2 regions of the Segeticoccus rhizosphaerae genome follow, and region 2 is predicted to be linked to the other one. Evidence: riboswitches for the same ligand, from Rfam matches in the RefSeq annotation. Region 2 holds a riboswitch; the other holds the start of a gene.

Region 1 (8,807 bases), on a different contig from region 2:
GGCCCTGGACCCCTCGGGTCGGGCCGTGGCGATCAAGGTGCTGCGTCCCCACATCGCACACGACGAGCAGGCCAGGCGCCGGCTCGCCCGCGAGGTCGAGACCCTGTCGCGGGTGCGCGACCCGCGCGTGGCCGCGGTCCTGGACGCGGACGTCGACGGTCCGCGGCCCTACGTGGTGACCGAGTACGTGCCCGGCCCACCCCTCGACGTCGTGGTCGAGACCGACGGGCCGGTGCAGGGCGAAGCCTTGGTCCAGCTCGCCCGCGGACTGCTCTCGGCGCTGCGCGCCATCCATGCGGCCGGCGTGGTCCACCGCGACCTCAAGCCCGGCAACGTCCTGATGGTCGACGGCGAACCGGTCGTGATCGACTTCGGCATCGCCCACGTCGCCGACGACGTGCGGCTGACCAGCACCGGTCTCGTGATGGGGACGCCGGGTTATCTCTCGCCGGAGGTGGTCGAGGGGGGATCGGTCACCGAAGCGACCGACTGGTGGGGCTGGGCGGCGACGCTGGCCTACGCCGCATCCGGTGACGCACCCTTCGGCCGTGGCCCGATGCCTGCGGTGCTCGACCGGGTGGGCCGGGGCCAGGCCGACCTGTCCCGGGTGGACCCACGACTCGCCCCGCTGCTGGACGCGGCCCTCTCGCCCGACCCGGCCGAGCGACCGGGCGCGGACGAGGTGATGGCCGCGATCGAGCGGTATGCGAACGGAGCCCCCTCGACCATGGTCCTGCCCACCCACCCGGAGTGGGTGCCGCGCGGATCCGGCCACGACGACACCGTGGTGCAAGGGGGGCAGGACTCCTTCCCAGAGGGTGCCGACCCGTATGGCGCGCCGGGCGCGTCGCCCGCCCAGCAGGGATGGGGACCCCAAAGCGAATCGGCAGCGCGTTGGGAGGACAGCCCGCCGGAGTCCGACTGGCAGGCGGCCTGGGAGACCAGTCCCGGCCAGCCCGATCCCCGGATCGGCCAGCCCATGCGCAGCGGCACGCTGGCGGTGGTCCTCGCCCTGGTCGTCGCGCTGGGTGCGGTGCTCCCGCTGGTGGCCGCCGCCCTCGTGGTGCTGTGGTCGCTCGCAGCCCGGTTCGCAGACCGTTCGGTGACCTCGCTGGTGCTGCGCCGCCACACCGCCGGCCACCGGCGCAGCGACGTCCCGCTCGCCGTGGCCGCCAGCCCCTGGCACCTGCTGCGTGCCGCGCTGGCGACCGTGCTGGCCCTGCTGCTGCCGGCGTTCGTCGCGCTGGCCACCGCGTTGAGCACCGCGCTCGGGCTTGCGGTGGCACGGGGGGGCGATCCGGACCCCGAGCGCGCTCTGCCCGTCGCGGCGGGCCTGCTGCTCGGGCTGCTGATGATGTGGTGGGGGCCAGGCGGGGCCTCGCTGCGGCGCGGTTCACGCAGCCTGGTGCGGGGCTCGCTGCGCCGACCCATCGTCTCGACCTGGGTCGTGGCAGCGTTGGGGGTCGCGGCCGCCGCGCTGGCGCTGTGGGCCTGGCAGCGATCCGGGGTGCTCGACTGGTGGCCCCTGCAACGCCAACAGCTGCCGTTCGCCTCGCTGCTCGACACCAACCCGTTCACCCGGTAACGGTGTCGCAGCCGGTGGTGCGCGGCGCAGCGCTCAGCCGGCACCCGGCTTCAGTGGTTAGCGTGGGTCCATGACCTCGGACCGGACGCCGCGACCGCCTCACGACGGCTCCGGCTCCCGTGACGAAGAGGACGAGGGGCCGATCTCCTCGCGGCTGCGCCATCCGTTCTCGACGCGCGCTCGGCAGCGCATCTTCCGGGCCGAGCTGCCCACGGAGCCGATGCCCCTGGTCGACTCACTGCGCCGGACGCCATACCGCGATCCACGGCGCATGTCGATGGACGAGGAGCAGGAGGTGCACGACTCGCTCGACCTCGCGGTGCGCGTGGGCGAGCTGATGCTGCGATGCGGCGCAGGCACCCGTGACGTGGAGTCCAGCGTCGCCGCGGTGGCCGCCGCGAGCGGCATCGAACGGCTGGAGATCGACATCACCAACCAATCGCTCCTGGTGCAGTGCGTGCGCGAGTCCGGGCGACCCATCACGGTGCTGCGAGTGGTGCGCTCCTCCTCGAAGGATCTGGCTCGCCTCGTGGCGGTGCACGAGTTCGTCGAGCGCCTGGTCGCCGGCGGGTTCGATCGTGCCCAGGCGAAGAAGGAGCTGCGGCTCATCCGGCGCGCGCCGCGGTTCTGGCCGCGGTGGACCGTGTCGGTGGCGTATGGCGTGCTGGCCGCCGCTGTCGCGACACTGCTCGGCGCGGGCCTCCCGGCGATCGTGGCAGCACTGGTCTCCAGCGTGCTGGTCGACCGGGTCGGCATCATCCTGTCGCGGCACGACCTGCCCGCCTTCTACGTCTCGGCCGCCGGGGGAGCGATCGCCACGGTGTTCGTGTGGGGTGCCTTCGCGCTCGGCACCACCGGCGCCTACACGATGACCACGCAGGACTTCGCCTACAGCGTCGCGGGCGGCATCGTCGTGCTCCTGCCGGGGAGGGCGATGGCCTCGGCCGTCGAGGACGCCGTGACCGGTTATCCCGTCACCGGGGCCGGACGGTTGTTCGGGGTGGGGCTGACCAGCGCCGGGATCATCGTGGGGGTGGCGGCAGGCCTGTCGCTCACCCTCCGGGTCGACCACGGGCTCGATCTCGGGCTGGTCTCACCGACCAAGCTGTCCTTCGGCGAGCACGAGGCCGGGCTCTGGATCAGGTTGCTCGCAGGGGGCATCGGCGCGGCGGCCTCGGCCGTGAGCATGCGCACCCGGCGCCGGCTCGTCCTGCCGACCGCCGCGATGGGGGCCGGCGGCCTGCTCGTGGCGGACCTGCTGCACGCCACCGGGGGCATCGGCTCGATGACGGCGCTCGGGCTCGCCTGTGCCGCCATGGGTTTCGTGGGCCGCCTGGTGGCCCTGCGGATGGGTGCGCCGGCGCTCGTGCTGGTGATCCCGGCCATCTCGCCGCTGTTGCCTGGTCTGCGCATCTTCCGTGGCATGTACGAACTCGTCTCGGGGTCGGTGGTCGGCCACGGCGAGGCGCTCGCGACCACCGGTGTCACGACCCTGCTCGGGGCCTCGGCGACCGCGCTGGCCATCGTGACGGGGCTCGTCTTCGGCGACGTGGTGGCGGCCCCGTTCGATCGCCGTATCGTGAGGCGCCGGCGTGCACGGCGTCGGTGACGCGGCCCTCGCGTCGGTGGGCCGCGGAACGGTGATGAGATGGGGAGGCGCCGCGACGTGATGAGCACGACACGCCCCACGTTTGGCGATCGGGGCATCATCACGTAACGTTTTGGTCACGCCCTTCGATGTTAAGGGCGTTCCGGTCGGGGCCGGAGCAGCAGTTCCAACTCCATACCGACCAAACTCACATCACGTGTGTGTCCGCAGCGCCAAACCTCGTCGGCGGACACCTTCCGGGACGTCCGGGCACAGACGAGGGTGGGGGACCCACCAGTGGCGCAGCACTGCTGCGCCTAGGGGTGAAGCCGGCGGAGCCGGCCGGGCACCTGACAGCCCGAACCCGACAGCTCACCTCACCGGCGCCCGTCAGGAAGGAAAACCTCCCCCTCATGCGCTACACCCCTAAGCACGCTGCGCCCAAGAGCGGCAGCACCACTCGTCGCGTCGCGGGCGTTGCCCTCGTCGGCGCCGCCACCACCGTCGCCGGCATGGGCTTCGGCGCCGGCGCGGCCCACGCCTCCGGCGTCTGGGACCGTGTCGCTGCCTGCGAGAGCGGTGGCAACTGGTCGATCAACACCGGCAACGGCTTCTACGGCGGCCTTCAGTTCACCAGCAGCACGTGGCTGGGCTACGGCGGCGGCGCCTACGCGTCTCGCGCCGACCTGGCGTCCAAGTCCGCGCAGATCGCCGTGGCCCAGAAGGTCCTCGCCAGCCAGGGCCCCGGGGCCTGGCCGGTCTGCTCGGTCCAGGCGGGTCTGTCCGGCTCCAACGGTGGCTACAGCGCCCCGGCGCCGTCCACGGACACCTCCTCGCGGAGTGACTCGAGCAGCTCGTCACGCAGCTACGACCGCACCACCCCGCTCGAGGCCTTCAACGGCACCGAGCAGGTGTCGCGTTTCTCCGCCGGTGCCAACGTGCGCTCCGGCCCGAGCACGGCCTACCGTGTGGTGGACTACGCGCCGTCCGGCACCACCGTGAGCGGTGTCTCCAACGGCGCGTGGATCAAGACCTCCAGCGGTCACTACGTGTCCGTCGCCGTGACCCGCGCGGCTGCGCCGGCCCCCGAGGCCGCCCCGGCCCCGAAGGCGGAGTCTCCCAAGGTCAACAAGAACGACGTCAAGGAGATCACCGTCCGCAAGGGTGACACCCTCGGCGAGATCGCCGAGAAGCACGACGTCAAGGGTGGCTGGAAGGCCATCTTCAAGCTCAACAAGGGTGACATCGACGACCCGAACCTGATCTTCGTGGGCCAGGAGATCAACCTGCCCAAGTGATCACCCTTGGGTGAGACCTCCCTGCAAGAGCCCCGCGGCGCACGGCGCGCCGCGGGGTTTTTGCGTGCCCGAGCATGGCCCGGCACGGCACACCTGACCGGCCCCGGAGGGCCGGATCCGACGGCGGGATCTGCGCGCAGATGTGTCAGAAGTGACGCATGTGTCGGCGTGTCGTCCATGGGTTTTAAGGGACCTGAGATATAGGAGGGGCTTGTCAAGCAGCGTGACCTTCCCGTAATGTGCGGCGTCGCACGCCCTCCGTCGCAGGAGTGCGGGCGCCCGGTCGGGGCCGGAGTGCAGGCGCAGGACCCTCAACTCCATAGCAGCTCCCATGACCCACAGCGCGTGCGTGGCCCGCAGCACCGAACCTCGTCGGCGGCCACCTCACCGGAAATCCGGGCACAGACGAGGGTGGGGGACCCATCTTCGACGCGGCAGCCGGTCGCGCCTCGGGGTGAAGCCGGTATGCCGGCCGGGCACCTTCCAGCCCGAACCCGACAGCTGACCCCACAGGCGCCGACGGAAGGAACCACGCCTCATGCGTCCCACCACACCCCTGCGCCCATCCAGACCAGGCGCGACCCGCCGGCGGCTGGCCGGCGTCGCCCTGGCCGGGGCGGCGACCGCGGCCGCGAGCGTCGGAATCGGCGCGCCTGCCGCCCACGCCTCCGGCACGGTCTGGGACCGGGTTGCCGCCTGCGAGAGCGGCGGCAACTGGTCGATCAACACCGGCAACGGCTACTACGGTGGCCTGCAGTTCTCCTACACCACCTGGCGTGCCTTCGGCGGCACGGCATACGCCTCACGCGCCGACCTGGCCACCAAGTCCGAGCAGATCGCCATCGCCCGCAGGGTGCTTGACCGGCAGGGTCCAGACGCGTGGCCGGTGTGCTCGCAGCGGGCCGGGCTGACCCGCGCCAACGGTGGTGCCACCGGCGACACCTCACGCAGCGAGACGCGCACCTCGCCCTACCAACAGCTGGTGGTCGACGGCATCCTGGGGCCCAAGACCAAGAAGGCCATCCAGCGCTGGGTCGGCGTCACGCAGGACGGCATCATCGGACCCATCACCAAGCGAGCGCTCCAGCGCAAGGTGGGCGCCTACCCCGACGGCATCATCGGGCCCAAGACGGTTCGAGCCCTGCAGTCCAAGATCGGCGCCCGGCACAACGGCAGCCGCTACCTCGACCGCGCCACCGTGCGGGTCCTGCAGTCCTACCTCAACAGGCACCTCTGAGCGCGGTTCCGATCGAGCGGTCGACGAGCAGCGCTGGAGGAACGAGCGCCCGAGCTGGTGCACCGCGGGTGTGCTGAGCAGGTCACCGACGGTGTGATCGGTGGAGCTGGGGCCAGCAGTGCGTAGGACGCGAGGAGATCTGATGTCGACGGAGCCGGGTGCGCCGCTCGCGGCTGTCACGGTGGTCTCCTTGGCGACCAACCTCCCCGGCCCGGTTGCGGCGGCGCGGTTGGTCTCGCTGGGCGCGTCGGTCGTGAAGGTCGAGCCGCCTGCCGGGGACCCGCTCGGGATGGTGGTGCCGAGCTGGTACGACGAGCTCATCGCCGGCCAGGAGGTGATCACCCTCGACCTGAAGGACCCGGGCGGCCGTTCTACCCTCGAGACCGAGCTGGCCTCGGCCGACGTGCTGCTGACCTCGATGCGCCCCTCTGCGTCGGCACGGCTGGGCCTCGTCGACGCGGTGGCGCGCCACGGCCTCGTGCTTGTCGAGATCGTCGGCTATGAAGGCGAACGGGCCGAGGAGGCCGGCCACGACCTGACCTACCAGGCTGCGCGGGGCATGGTCCTGCCGCCGGCGATGCCTCTCGTGCCGGTCGTCGATCTGCTCGGCGCCGAGCATGCGGTGTCTGCGGTGCTCGCGGGGCTACGCCGACGTGACCTGGGCGAGGCGGCACCGCACCTTCGCGTGGTGCTCGACGAAGTGGCCGGCCAGGCCTCCGCCACGGTCCGCCACGGCCTCACCGGCCCCGGGAACGCCCTCGGCGGGGCGTCGCCGACCTACGGCATCTACCCCTCTGCGGACGGATACGTCGCGGTCGCCGCGATAGAGCCGCACTTCGCAGGGCGTCTCGCGCGCGGCGTGGGGGCGACCCGCGAGGAGCTCACCACCCGATTCGCCGGCGATTCCAGCGCCCATTGGGAGGCGCTGGGCCGCTCGCTCGACATCCCGATCGTCGCACTGCGCGACCCACGCAACGGCGTGCCGGTCCAGACCTCGACTCCGGGCGGACCGGCCGCCGCGCATCAGTAGAGCGTGACCGTGGGCAACCATGACGGCGCCCGGACGGCGGCACCCGCCGCAGGAGGATTCGCAACGTCTCATCAGGGTGGTTTCGCGGAGGCGAACGCTGAGGCGACGTCCTGTGGCACTGACCGGTCAGCCGTGACACTCCCGCTCCGACCGACTCGGCTCACTGGTCATGCGCTTTGGTCATGCGCTGCGATGCTGAACAGGTCGCCCACCTGGCATCGAAGGGCGGTGCAGACTGCGACGAGTGTGGTGAACCGGACGGCCTTGGCCTTGTTGTTCTTCATGATGGACAGATTGACGATGGAGACCCCGACCCGGTCTGCGAGCTCGGTCAGCGTCATCTCGCGCTCGGCGAGCAGGTCATCGAGATGACAGACGACGCGGTTGTCCTCGTCGAGGTCTGCCGGCGGCACTCAGACCAGTCCCGCGACATCGTCGCGCAGTCGGACACCGACGCGCCACGTGGCAGCCAGCGCCAGGACGGCGATCCCGGCACCCAGCGGCCACAAGGGCACCGTGGACCACGGCATCGCTGCATCGACCTTGCCCGCGACTGTCGAAGACGACAACATCCACACCCGCACGAGGTGGCTCGTCACGATGAACAGGTAGGGCCCCACGAGCAGCACGACGCCGATCAGCGCCAGGCGCGAGGCGTTGGCTCCCGTGAACGGGTCACCGTCTACAGCGGTGGAGACCATGCGCCCCAGGATGAACCACAGCACTCCCACCGCGATGACAGGTAAGGTCAACAGCAGCGCCCAGGCCAGCAGGGGCAGGAAACCCGGGTCCCAGAACGTCACGACGCCCGCGCGAGTGCCACCGGAGTACTCGCCCCAGCCCTGGGGCGCGACCCCACCGCCACCGAAGCCGCTGAGCTGGGCAGGGGTGTCCTGCCAGTGGTCCTCATGCACGAGAACCGGCGTGGAGGGCACCAGGTGGAAGACCCTGAGTCGATCCTGCAGCCAGTCCGGCAATTGGCTGAAGGGCAGGGGGCCGCCGAGCCAACTGAACTGCGACATGAACCCGTACGTGGCAGTGACCGCCGACATGAGCCCCAGACTGTGCAGTACGACGCGCGCCACGACCAGAGCGCTCACCCGGCCAGACATCTCAACAACCCTCCTGCGAGGCCGACGACTTAACGAACTTCATTAAACCTGGCCAGGTGGGAATTCGCAACGTTTTTCGTTAAATACTGCAGCTCGTGACGCCTTCGACCTCGGACGTCGCGTCTTGCTGAACGGTTTCGCGCCCGGCCTTGGCGTCGCGAGGGATAGAGCGAGCACGGGTCCCATCGCCGAGCAGCTCGAGGCGGCGCTCGACGTGGACCGATGACGGGGTCGCTGATCCGGAGGTGCATCGTCCGGTAGCCGTTCTACGGCGGGTGCCATGAGCACCGACACGACGTTCGAGGTCAGCCCCCTGACTACCGAGACCTGGCCGGGGTTCGACGCCCTCGTGCAGCGACACAACGGAATCTTTGGCGGCTGCTGGTGCATCTGGTTCCATCCCGACGGTCCCGAGCGCGGGCAGGGGGCCGAGGCCAACCGGGAGCTGAAGAAGCGGTACGTCGAGGCCGGCGCCGCCCACGCGGCGCTGGTGATGGATGGGGAAGAGGTCGTCGCGTGGGCGGAGTACGGCACGCCGACCGAGCTGCCCACCATCCACCATCGCAAGCAGTACGACGCCGAGAAGGACGGCGACCCCGACTACCGGATCACGTGTGTCTTCGTTGACAAGAGATACCGTCGCCAGGGCATCACCGAGATTGCGATCCGGGGGGCGCTCGACCTCATCGCGCAGGCCGGTGGCGGTGTGGTCGAGGCCTATCCGCACGACCTGACGCACCAGACGAAGAAGATGTCGTCATCGTTCCTCTACAACGGCACCCGCCGGCTCTACGAACGACTTGGCTTCACCTACGTCCGGCCCAAGGGGTTGAAGAACTGCGTGATGTCGATCAAGGTGCCTGCGCAACCGTGACACGGATTCAGTCAGGAGATGGCGTTCCCCTGCATGGACCGCCAGAGGAGCGTCGGGCGGGCCGTCCATGAGAGCTACTCTCA
Region 2 (8,807 bases):
TCCAGCTACGTGGTCTGCGCGTCCCGGCGTTTGATCGGAAGGTCAGGCGGTGGTGCCGGGCTCGAGCCTGGCACCTGGTTCGATGGCCGAGTCGACCGTCGATCCGGTGCCGACGAGGACGATCTCCTCGTCACGGGCCTGCCGCCGTGATGGAGCCGCGCCGATCCGTGCCTTGCTGCCCACCATGCATCCTTCGTCGATCACCGCGGTGTGGACGACCGCACCGGAGGCGATCACGACATCGTCGAAGATCACGCTGTCGGTTACCCGGGCCCCCTTCTCGACCACCACGCCCGGTCCGAGCACGCAGCCGTCGACCTCGCCAGCGACAACGCACCCTGGGGAGACCAGGCTGTTGGCGAGCCCAGCGGTGTGCCGGATGCGGGCCGCCGGGCGATCCGGCCAATGCGAGATCACCGGTCGGTCGGGGTGGTCGAAGACGTCGATCTTGCCGGCCAGCAGGTCGCGGTGGCCCTGCAGGTATGTCGCCGGCTGGCCCAGGTCGCGCCAGTAGCCTTCGATCGGCACGGCCCGGACCGAACTGGTCTCGATCAGTCGAGGCAGGAGGTGCTCGCCGAAGTCGCCGAGCCCGGTGGAGTCGCCTTCGACGGCCTCGTCGAGCTCGGCGCGCAGCGCCGAGAGCGTCTCCAGCAGGGCGTCGGTGCGGTACAGGAAGATCTCGGTGGCGACCGTGCCAGTGCTGGGCCGCGCGACCTTCACCTCCAGCTCCTGGACGACGCCATCACTCCCGACCACGACGGCCACGTTCTCCGACGCCGTCTTGCGCGTCACCTCGGCCGTGACCACCGTCGCGGCGCTCCCGCGGGCGACGTGCTCCTCGACGACCGGCACGAGGTCCATGTTGAAGATGTGGTCGGCGCTGCTGACCAGGACGTGCTCCGGTCCGCGCGCAGCCAGGTCGGCCGCCATCTTCAGCAGCAGATCGGCGTTGCCCTGCGCAAACCCCTCCTCGCTGGTGGGACCGGTGCCCGTCTGCGGCACCATCCGGCGGAAGCCGCCCCGGTTGCGGTCCAGACTCCACGGACGGCCGCCGGCAAGGTAGTCGTCGAGCGAGGTGACCTGGTACTCCAGGCTGACCCACACGTCGCTCACCTGCGAGTGCACCAGGCTCGACAGCGGGAAGTCGATCAGCCGGTGCACGCCACCGAACGGCAACGCCGGCTTGGCCCGCTCACGGGTCAGCACGTCCATCCGGCCGCCCGCACCCCCGGCCTGCACGACCGCCAACACCTGTCCGCGCCGCATCGCGCCTCCTCGCTCGGAGTCCGTCACGCTACGGGAATCCGGTCACGATGCCCAGCGCGGTCTGACTCTGTCCTGCGCCCGGCGCGTCAGCCGGCAGCGAGGGTCGCGGTGACCTCGATCTTGGCGCCGGCGAACAGTCGGGAGATCGGGCAGAGCGCGGCCGCCTCGTCGACGATCTCCTGGAACTTCGCCGCGTCCACTCCGTCGACCGTGCCGGTGACCTCGATCGCCGCGGTCGTGACGGTCGGCAGCCCGTCGACCTCGTCGAGGGTCACCGTGGAGGAGACCTCAAGTCGGGTCACCTCCAGCTTGTTCTCGCCGAGCCGCAGGGAGAGCGCCATCGAGAAGCACGAGGAGTGCGCGGCAGCAGCCAGCTCTTCCGGGCTGGTCTTGCCACCGGGCTCCTCGGTGCGGGCCGCCCAGGTCACGGGGAGCGCAGTCAGGGCGCCGCTGTCACCCGAGACCTCTCCGGCGCCGCGGGCGAGGCTGCCCTGCCAGGTCGTGCGGGCGGTGCGTGATGCGATGGCCATGTCGTCCTCCAAGTGTCTGTGCGGTTTTGTCACGGTATCATCCGGGTAAAACCTATCGGGGCACGGGCCGCGAGCGTCACTCGCCGTCTGGCTCCGGGCGCTTCCTCGGCAGTCCCTCGATGATCCTCCCCCTCCCGATGTGACCCGCGCCACCTTGGCGCGCAGGCGCTCGGCAGGCTAGCCTTACGCAGGTAAGCCTTGCCTACCTCTTGAAGGGTGCCCCGCGTGATCGTCTGCCACTGCAAGGTCGTCACCGACCGCGCCGTCGGCGAGTCGATCGAGCGCGGCGCCTGCACGCTGGGCCAGGTCTGCCGCGACACGGGCGCGGGGCAGGACTGCGGCGGGTGCGTCTTCTCGCTCAAGCGCGTCCTCGTGGAGCACGAGGGCAAGGCGCCACTGCAGCCGGCCACCACCGCCGCCGCCAGCTGAGCCCCTGCTCACGAGGTCTGCACCCGCGGGCCGGACGCTCGTGTGCTCGGCGACGCACGGCATACCTTCCCTCCGCGGGGCTGCCGTGAAAGCATGACGCGACCACACGATTCCCGATCCCGGAGGCCGCCGTGCAGCCCGTCAACCCTCGCATCGTCCAGCTGTTCAACGACGCGCTCACTGTGGAACTGACCGTCACCAACACCTACTTCCTGCACGCGCGCATGCTCGACAACTGGGGGCTGGCGCGGCTCGGCAAGGTCTTCTATGACCTGTCGATCGAGGAGATGAAGGACGCGGACGACCTGATCAGCCGGATCCTCATGTTCGACGGCCACCCGAACGTCCAGAAGCTCGGCTCGATCCAGGTCGGCGAGTCGGCCGAGGAGATGCTCCAGCTCGGCTTCGAGAGCGAGAAGGCGGCAGTGGCCCAGTTCAACGCGTCCGCCAAGGAGTGCCACGACCTGGCCGACCACGCCTCGGCCGCCGTCTTCGAGGAGATGGCCCGCGACGAGGAGACTCACGCCGACTGGTTCGAGGGGCAGCTCGAGGCCGTCAAGATCGTGGGCACCGCGCAGTACCTCGCGCAGCAGATCGGCTCCGACTCCCCCGCCTGAGCCGGCCGCCGCGTCCACCCGGCGGGCGAGGACCGCGCGTGGCGGCTAGCCCAGAAGCCTTGCGGCTGCTGCTTGTTCGCTGGCGGTCGGCGAGTAGGTGTAGTGCACCCAGTGCGCACCCAGCCGCAGCGCCACGGCGTCGGCGATGCGCTCCAGCTCGATCGTGGAGACGCCCTCCCAGGTGTGCTTGCGGCACTGCAGCACATGGCCGTACTCGTGCTTGATGACGTCCTCGATGCGGTCCATCGGTGTCGAAAGACCCACCCAGACCTGGCAGCTCGACAGGTCTGTGGTGCCCCAGTGCCCCGGCGCGCTCGGGTTGTCGTAGGGGTGGACGGTGATGCCATAGCGACGCGCCACCGAGGCGATCAGCCCGTCGCGGGTGAGCGTCGGCTCGGTCGTGTGCGTCGTGGTGGGGCTGGGCGTCTGGGTCGGACGAGGCGTGACCTTGCTCGGCGCCGGGCGCGGTGTGGGTGAGGCAGTCGGTGTCGCGGTCGAGCTCGGGACGGCAGGACGTCTCGTCCGGGCAACCTCACTGCGTGAGGCGGCGCGGGCCGGCTGAGACGTTGCCCGAGCCGCAGGAGGGGTCGCCGGCGACGGGCGGGCCGAGGGGTGGCTGGTGGTGGGCTCGGCCCGCACCGCGCGGCCCATTCGCGCTGCGTTGTGCGCGAACTCGGCAATCCTCTGGGGGGCATGAGCCGACAGCTGGCCGACGATGGGCACGAGGCTGAAGTCGGCAGCGCTGGCGAGGGGGGACGGAATCGCCTGGCTGGAGGGTGCGGACGCGCCGAGGAGCCCGCAGGACAGCGCGACGGCGCCGAGGGCGGGGACGAGGCGTCGCCGGGTGGAGCGGACAGGGCGGGATCGGGTGCGGCTCACGTGACTTCTCCAGGGTTGAGCCGACGCCGGCCGCTCGCGGCTCGCCCGTGGCCGGCGCGGTGCCGGTGTGGGGAGAGGGTCAGGCGAATCCGCTCAGGGCAGGTCGACGGCACGTTGATGAGCGCCAGAACTGCGAGGTAGCAGCGCTGTCGTCACCGTCGGGGACGCGAAAGGCCCGTGAGCCTCTCGCGCGGCCCACTCTCTCCCGACGCACGTCCTGCGGTCAACGCAGCCAATGCCAAATCTTGTTCAGGATTTGACCAAAGTTCGGGCAACGGAGAGTCAACTGTGCTACCTGCCGTCGCCCGTCACGGGCCGCATCGCCGCGCGGCAGCGAACCACGACGGGGCCGGGCAGGAGTGCGAACCTGCCCGGCCCCGTCGTGTGGGTGCAAGGAGAACCTCAGACGCGACCGAAGCCGGAGACCCCGCTGAAGATGTGGCGCTTCTGCGTGCGCAGCCCGGGCTTGCCCGAGTCGAACATCTGGCCCGGACCGGCGTAGATGCCGACGTGATGGGCCGGGTAACCGAAGAACACCAGGTCGCCGGGACGCGGGTGGGCGACCCGGTGGGCGCGACGCTGCTGGCCTGCGGCGGTCCGGGGCAGGTTGACGCCCGCCTTCCGGTAGACGAACTGCGTGAAACCCGAGCAGTCGAACCCGCGGGGGGTCGTGCCGCCGAAGCGGTAGTAGATGCCGGTGTAGCGCTTGGCGATCGAGACGATCGAGTTCACCGGAGCCTTCCGCTTGAGGCTGCGCGACGGAGCCTTCGTCGTGTGGCGTGCCGGAGCCTTATTGACCCTCTTCGCCACGTGCCGGACCAACCGCATCGTGGCGGCCGTCCTCGGCCCGACGATGCCGTCGCGCACCATGTGGTGGCGCGACTGCCAGCGCTTGACGGCTCGCAGCGTCCTCGGGCCGAAGACTCCGTCGGGGTGGGCACCGACGACGCGCTGGATCTTCCGCACCATGGCGCCCCGCGCGCCATACCGGATGGTGTGCCACCTGGCCGGCTTCGCAAGCACCGTGGTGGTCACCGCGGCCGGGGTGACGGCGGTGGGGGCAGGTGCGGCGGCCGGCGGACCGACGGCACCGGCCGTCGGTGCCATGGCGAGGACGAGGCCGCCGGTCACGGCGACGACAGCGGACGCCTGCGCGGCGGGACGGAACGAGAATCGGCTCGGGGCGCGGTGGCGCCCGGGGGTCTTCGTGGACACGCGGGTCTGGCCTCTCCAGACGCCTGCGAGGTCAGCTGTCGGGTTCGGGTGGGAGTATCACCCGGCCTCCGCCTGCTCCCCCGACTCGACGACCCCGTGTCGACCGGTGGAACACACGGACGCTTCACCCCGAGGGGCATCTCTCGACGCCCCGAAGTGGGTCCCCCGCTCCTGCCGTGCGGTCTGTGGATCTCCGCGATGGCGGCAGGATTCGGCGAGCCACCCGGAGAACTGCCCCGTCGGCAGCGGACACGAATCTACACACCCCCGGCGGGTATGTCACGTGCTGGTCAAGAATTGGTCACGGATCTTCCTCGCGGGAGAAAAAAAGTCCCGGCGGCGACGTATCAGGGAGGGCACGGCCCCGGTCCTCTCCGATGACACAGCGGCGGCCACAGACGGGCGACGACGATGATCTACCGCAAGGGCAGGACCGAGCGCATCGTGCGCGGACAGCAACAGCGCTTCTACGGCGACCACCTGGTGGTGGGACTGCCCCATCTCGGGCTCGTCCTGCACCAGCTCGACACGTGGGGCGCCAGTCCTCGCGTCGCAGACGAGGACGAGCGCCTCGGCCTCGCCCTCGTCTGCCTCGAACCCTCCGCCGCCGTGAGCAAGGTGCGCCGACAGTTCCGGTCGTGGGTGAACGAAGCCGTGGCGCGCGCCGAGGATGCGGGCGCCGAGGCTGCTGACCTGGACCTCACCCTGGTCTGCCTGCGACGCCTCTTCGCGCAGCGGTATGCCGGGTGGTTGCCTGCGCTGGGAAAGAACCGGCTGCTGGAGCGGGTCACCGGCTCGTCGGTGGTGCCCGTCGGCTCGAGCCCCGGTGACGTGCTCCCCCGGGGGCGGTTCCCCGGCAACGGCGCGCGCGTGGGGGTGGTCGACTCGCGGCTGCGGCCCCACCCATGGCTTGACGGCGCCGTGATCGCCGCCGCCCGGGACCTGGCCACGGCCGACGGAATCAGCGACCGAGGGGACGCGGACCACGCGACGTTCGTGACGGGTCTGGTGCTGCGGCAGGCTCCCGGAGCCGTCGTCGACCTGCGCGCCGGTCTCCGGGACGACGGGACCACCGACGGATGGTCGCTCGCCAAGGATCTGGCCGACCTCGGGGCGCGGGACACCGACGTCATCCAGCTCAGCGTCGGCTGTCGCACCGACGACGGCCGTCCCCCGATGGTGCTGCAGGAGGCGGTGCGCGCCGTCGGCCCGCGGACCGTGGTGGTGGCCGCAGCCGGCGACCACGGTGGACCCGCGTCGGACGGGATGGCACCCGCACCGGTGTGGCCGGCGGCAATGGAACGTGTCGTCGCCGTCGGCGCGCTCGACGGGGAAGCGCCGGCCGACTCCACCCCGGACGCGCCCTGGGTCGACGCCCTCGCGCCCGGGGCCGACGTCGTGAGCACCTGCGACGTGCACCGGGATGGCACCGGTGGCCTCGGCCGGTGGGGTGGCTCCGCCTTCGCGGCCGCCGCCGTCGCCGGCGCCATCGCCGCCCGGGTCAGCGACGGGGTCGACGGTCCGACTGCCTGGAGGGACCTGGCCGAGACCTCGAAGAGGGACCATGTCGGGCGGTCCCTCGTCGGCCTGCGCCGCCCGTCGGGCTGGCCGGCCGATGGACGACCAGGGCGCGCCGATGAGTACTGAGAGCGACCAGAGGCATGACCAACGCACCCCGACGGACGTCCTCGTCAGGTCTGCCGCAACCGGTGACGAGGCGGCCTGGCAGGAGCTCGTCCTTCGCTACGTGGCGTTGGTGTGCGCGATCTGCCGCCGTTGCCATCTCTGCGAGGCCGACACGGCCCACGTCACGCGCGTGGTGCTCACCCGTGCCCTCGGCCACTTGTCGGAGCTGACCGGGCCCGGGGCGCTGCCGGCATGGGTGGCGGCCACGACCCGGCGAGAGTGCCTGCACCTGGTCCTGCGCGCTGCCGACGAAGTCGAGTTCGCCGACGCGCAGAACGAGGAGGCGGTCCGCGCCGCCCTGGCCCGGCTCCCGGCGCACTGCCGCCGCATGGTGGGGCTGGCGTCGCACCCGACCCGCGTGGACCGGGTGGCCTGACCGGAAAAGGACAAAACTCGGCCGGTGGACACCGCGTTCACGGTGCCCACCGGCCGGTCGGGTCCGGAGTGGCGGCTCAGGCGGCCAAGCCGTGCTCCGGCACGCTGGTGGCGACCACCGTGGCGGGGCCGTGCAACAGTGCGTCGGCGCTGACGGTCGCATCGAGCCCGGCCAGGAGGGCCAGGACGACGGAGCCGACCACGAGGAGCGCAGCAGCACCGTTCACGAGGAGGACGGGAGCCATGACGGCGAAGAAGACAGCGGCCACGACGCCGAGCGCCAGCCGGGCTCCGTGCACGTTGCGCACCTTCACGTTGGTCATTCCTGTTGCGTCAGTACGCATTGGTTCTGCCTCCTCTGGGATAGATCGTTGTCGTGGGTTGCCCCGCACCATGGTATTTGGTACAACAGGCCCCTCCGGCGCCGGATTTCCCTTGTTCAGAGTGACTTTCGCCACAACTCGGTCTGTCGCGCGGCCTCCTCGGGCTCCAGCTGACCTCTACACGACGCGGTGGTGCTGCAGCAGCCGGAAGGCCACCAACCCCGGCAGGATCGGCAGCCAGAACGTGAGCAGCCTCGAGGCCAGCACCGCCGCGACCGCTTCTCCCGACTGGATGCCGATGGCGGTCAGTCCCGCCACCATCGCCGCCTCAACCGTCCCGAGACCTCCGGGTGTCGGCGCCAGCTGCCCGAGGGTCGCCCCGACGATGTAGACCGACATCACCGCCACCACGGAGAAGTCGGGAGTGAAGGCGCGCAGCGTCGCCGCCAGGCCGAGCGCCTGGAAGACCAGGAACGCGACCGACCCGACGAGCAGCTCAGTGGCGAGGACGGGATGGCGCAGGGTGGGCAGCAGCTCGCGGACCAGCTCTCGAAGGCCGCGCAGGGCTGGGCGCAGCAGCCGGCGGCGACCCCAGGGGGACGCGAGCACACCCGCCACGATGGCGATCAGCACCAGCACGACGATGATCACCCATTCGCTGGGCACGGCCAGGGAGCCGATGGGAGCGGCGGCCCCGATCGCGAGCACGCCGAGCAACGTCAGGATCCCGGTGACCAGACCGTGCACCGCCCGGTTGAGGAAGAGGACCGCCACGGCCCGCGAGCGGCGCAGTCCGAGCCGTTCGAGGTAGACGATGTTGATCGCGTAGAAGCCGATCCCGGCCGCGGTGGTACGACCGGTGAAGGTGGCCGCCAGCTGGACGGCTGTGGTGCGCCAGAAGGGCAGTGGGGTGGGACTCGAACCGATCAGGCTCACCGATGCCGCCACGATCGAGAGCACGCCCATCGCGATGGCCACGCCCAACCAGATCCAGTGCGCGTCCTTCAGCAGCGTGAGGACCTGCGGCAGGCTGGCCACCTGCGGGAGCAACAGGTAGATCGCCAGGCCGACGGCCAGCATGATCGCGACGGTGGTCGCGCGCACCGGCGAACGGAACTGCGGCACCTCGCAACCGAGCTGGTCGGCCAGCCTTTCGCGCAGGTCGGCGAGCAGGGTCCGTTCGTCCTCGAGCTGCCGGCGCATGCGCCGGCGCAGCGCCAGCGGCTGCAGGCAGGGCAGCACGCGCTCCAGGTCCTCCTCGTCCAGCGTCCGCTGCGCGCTGTCGACGGCGCGGGTCACCCCGACCACGGACGCCAGTGACACCAGCACGTCCGCGAAGTCCTGGGGCCTCCCGGCAGAGGGTCCACCCACTCGGCTGAACGTGAAGTCCGTGATGCGCGGCTGCCCCTCGGCATCGACCAGGATCGTGTCAGCACGCAGGTCGTGGTGCGAGATCTGGGCCTCCGCCAGGGCCCGCACGTCAGCCC

What was found. A riboswitch is a leader RNA that binds a small molecule or an ion and turns the genes downstream of it on or off. The one in region 2 is predicted to bind cyclic di-AMP.
Region 1: another riboswitch for cyclic di-AMP. It lies ahead of FCN22_RS22510 (transglycosylase family protein); the one in region 2 lies ahead of FCN22_RS16445 (C40 family peptidase).

What each region holds. Positions count from the first base shown of each region.
Region 1 is NZ_SWMA01000005.1:204,190-212,996, reverse strand. It holds gene FCN22_RS06425 (serine/threonine-protein kinase) at 1-1,585, shown strand, start outside; gene FCN22_RS06420 (threonine/serine exporter family protein) at 1,656-3,194, shown strand; cyclic di-AMP (ydaO/yuaA leader) riboswitch at 3,456-3,554, shown strand; gene FCN22_RS22665 (transglycosylase family protein) at 3,587-4,471, shown strand; cyclic di-AMP (ydaO/yuaA leader) riboswitch at 4,847-5,002, shown strand; gene FCN22_RS22510 (transglycosylase family protein) at 5,010-5,708, shown strand; gene FCN22_RS06405 (CoA transferase) at 5,851-6,738, shown strand; gene FCN22_RS06400 (helix-turn-helix domain-containing protein) at 6,906-7,151, opposite strand; gene FCN22_RS06395 (DUF2975 domain-containing protein) at 7,152-7,850, opposite strand; gene FCN22_RS06390 (GNAT family N-acetyltransferase) at 8,131-8,724, shown strand.
Region 2 is NZ_SWMA01000029.1:25,967-34,773, reverse strand. It holds gene FCN22_RS16470 (glucose-1-phosphate adenylyltransferase family protein) at 43-1,266, opposite strand; gene FCN22_RS16465 (OsmC family peroxiredoxin) at 1,353-1,796, opposite strand; gene FCN22_RS16460 ((2Fe-2S)-binding protein) at 2,022-2,225, shown strand; gene bfr (bacterioferritin) at 2,357-2,842, shown strand; gene FCN22_RS16450 (hypothetical protein) at 2,888-3,721, opposite strand; gene FCN22_RS16445 (C40 family peptidase) at 4,124-4,936, opposite strand; cyclic di-AMP (ydaO/yuaA leader) riboswitch at 4,948-5,153, opposite strand; gene FCN22_RS16440 (S8 family serine peptidase) at 5,348-6,583, shown strand; gene FCN22_RS16435 (RNA polymerase sigma factor) at 6,573-6,998, shown strand; gene FCN22_RS16430 (hypothetical protein) at 7,075-7,320, opposite strand; gene FCN22_RS16425 (flippase-like domain-containing protein) at 7,498-8,807, opposite strand, start outside.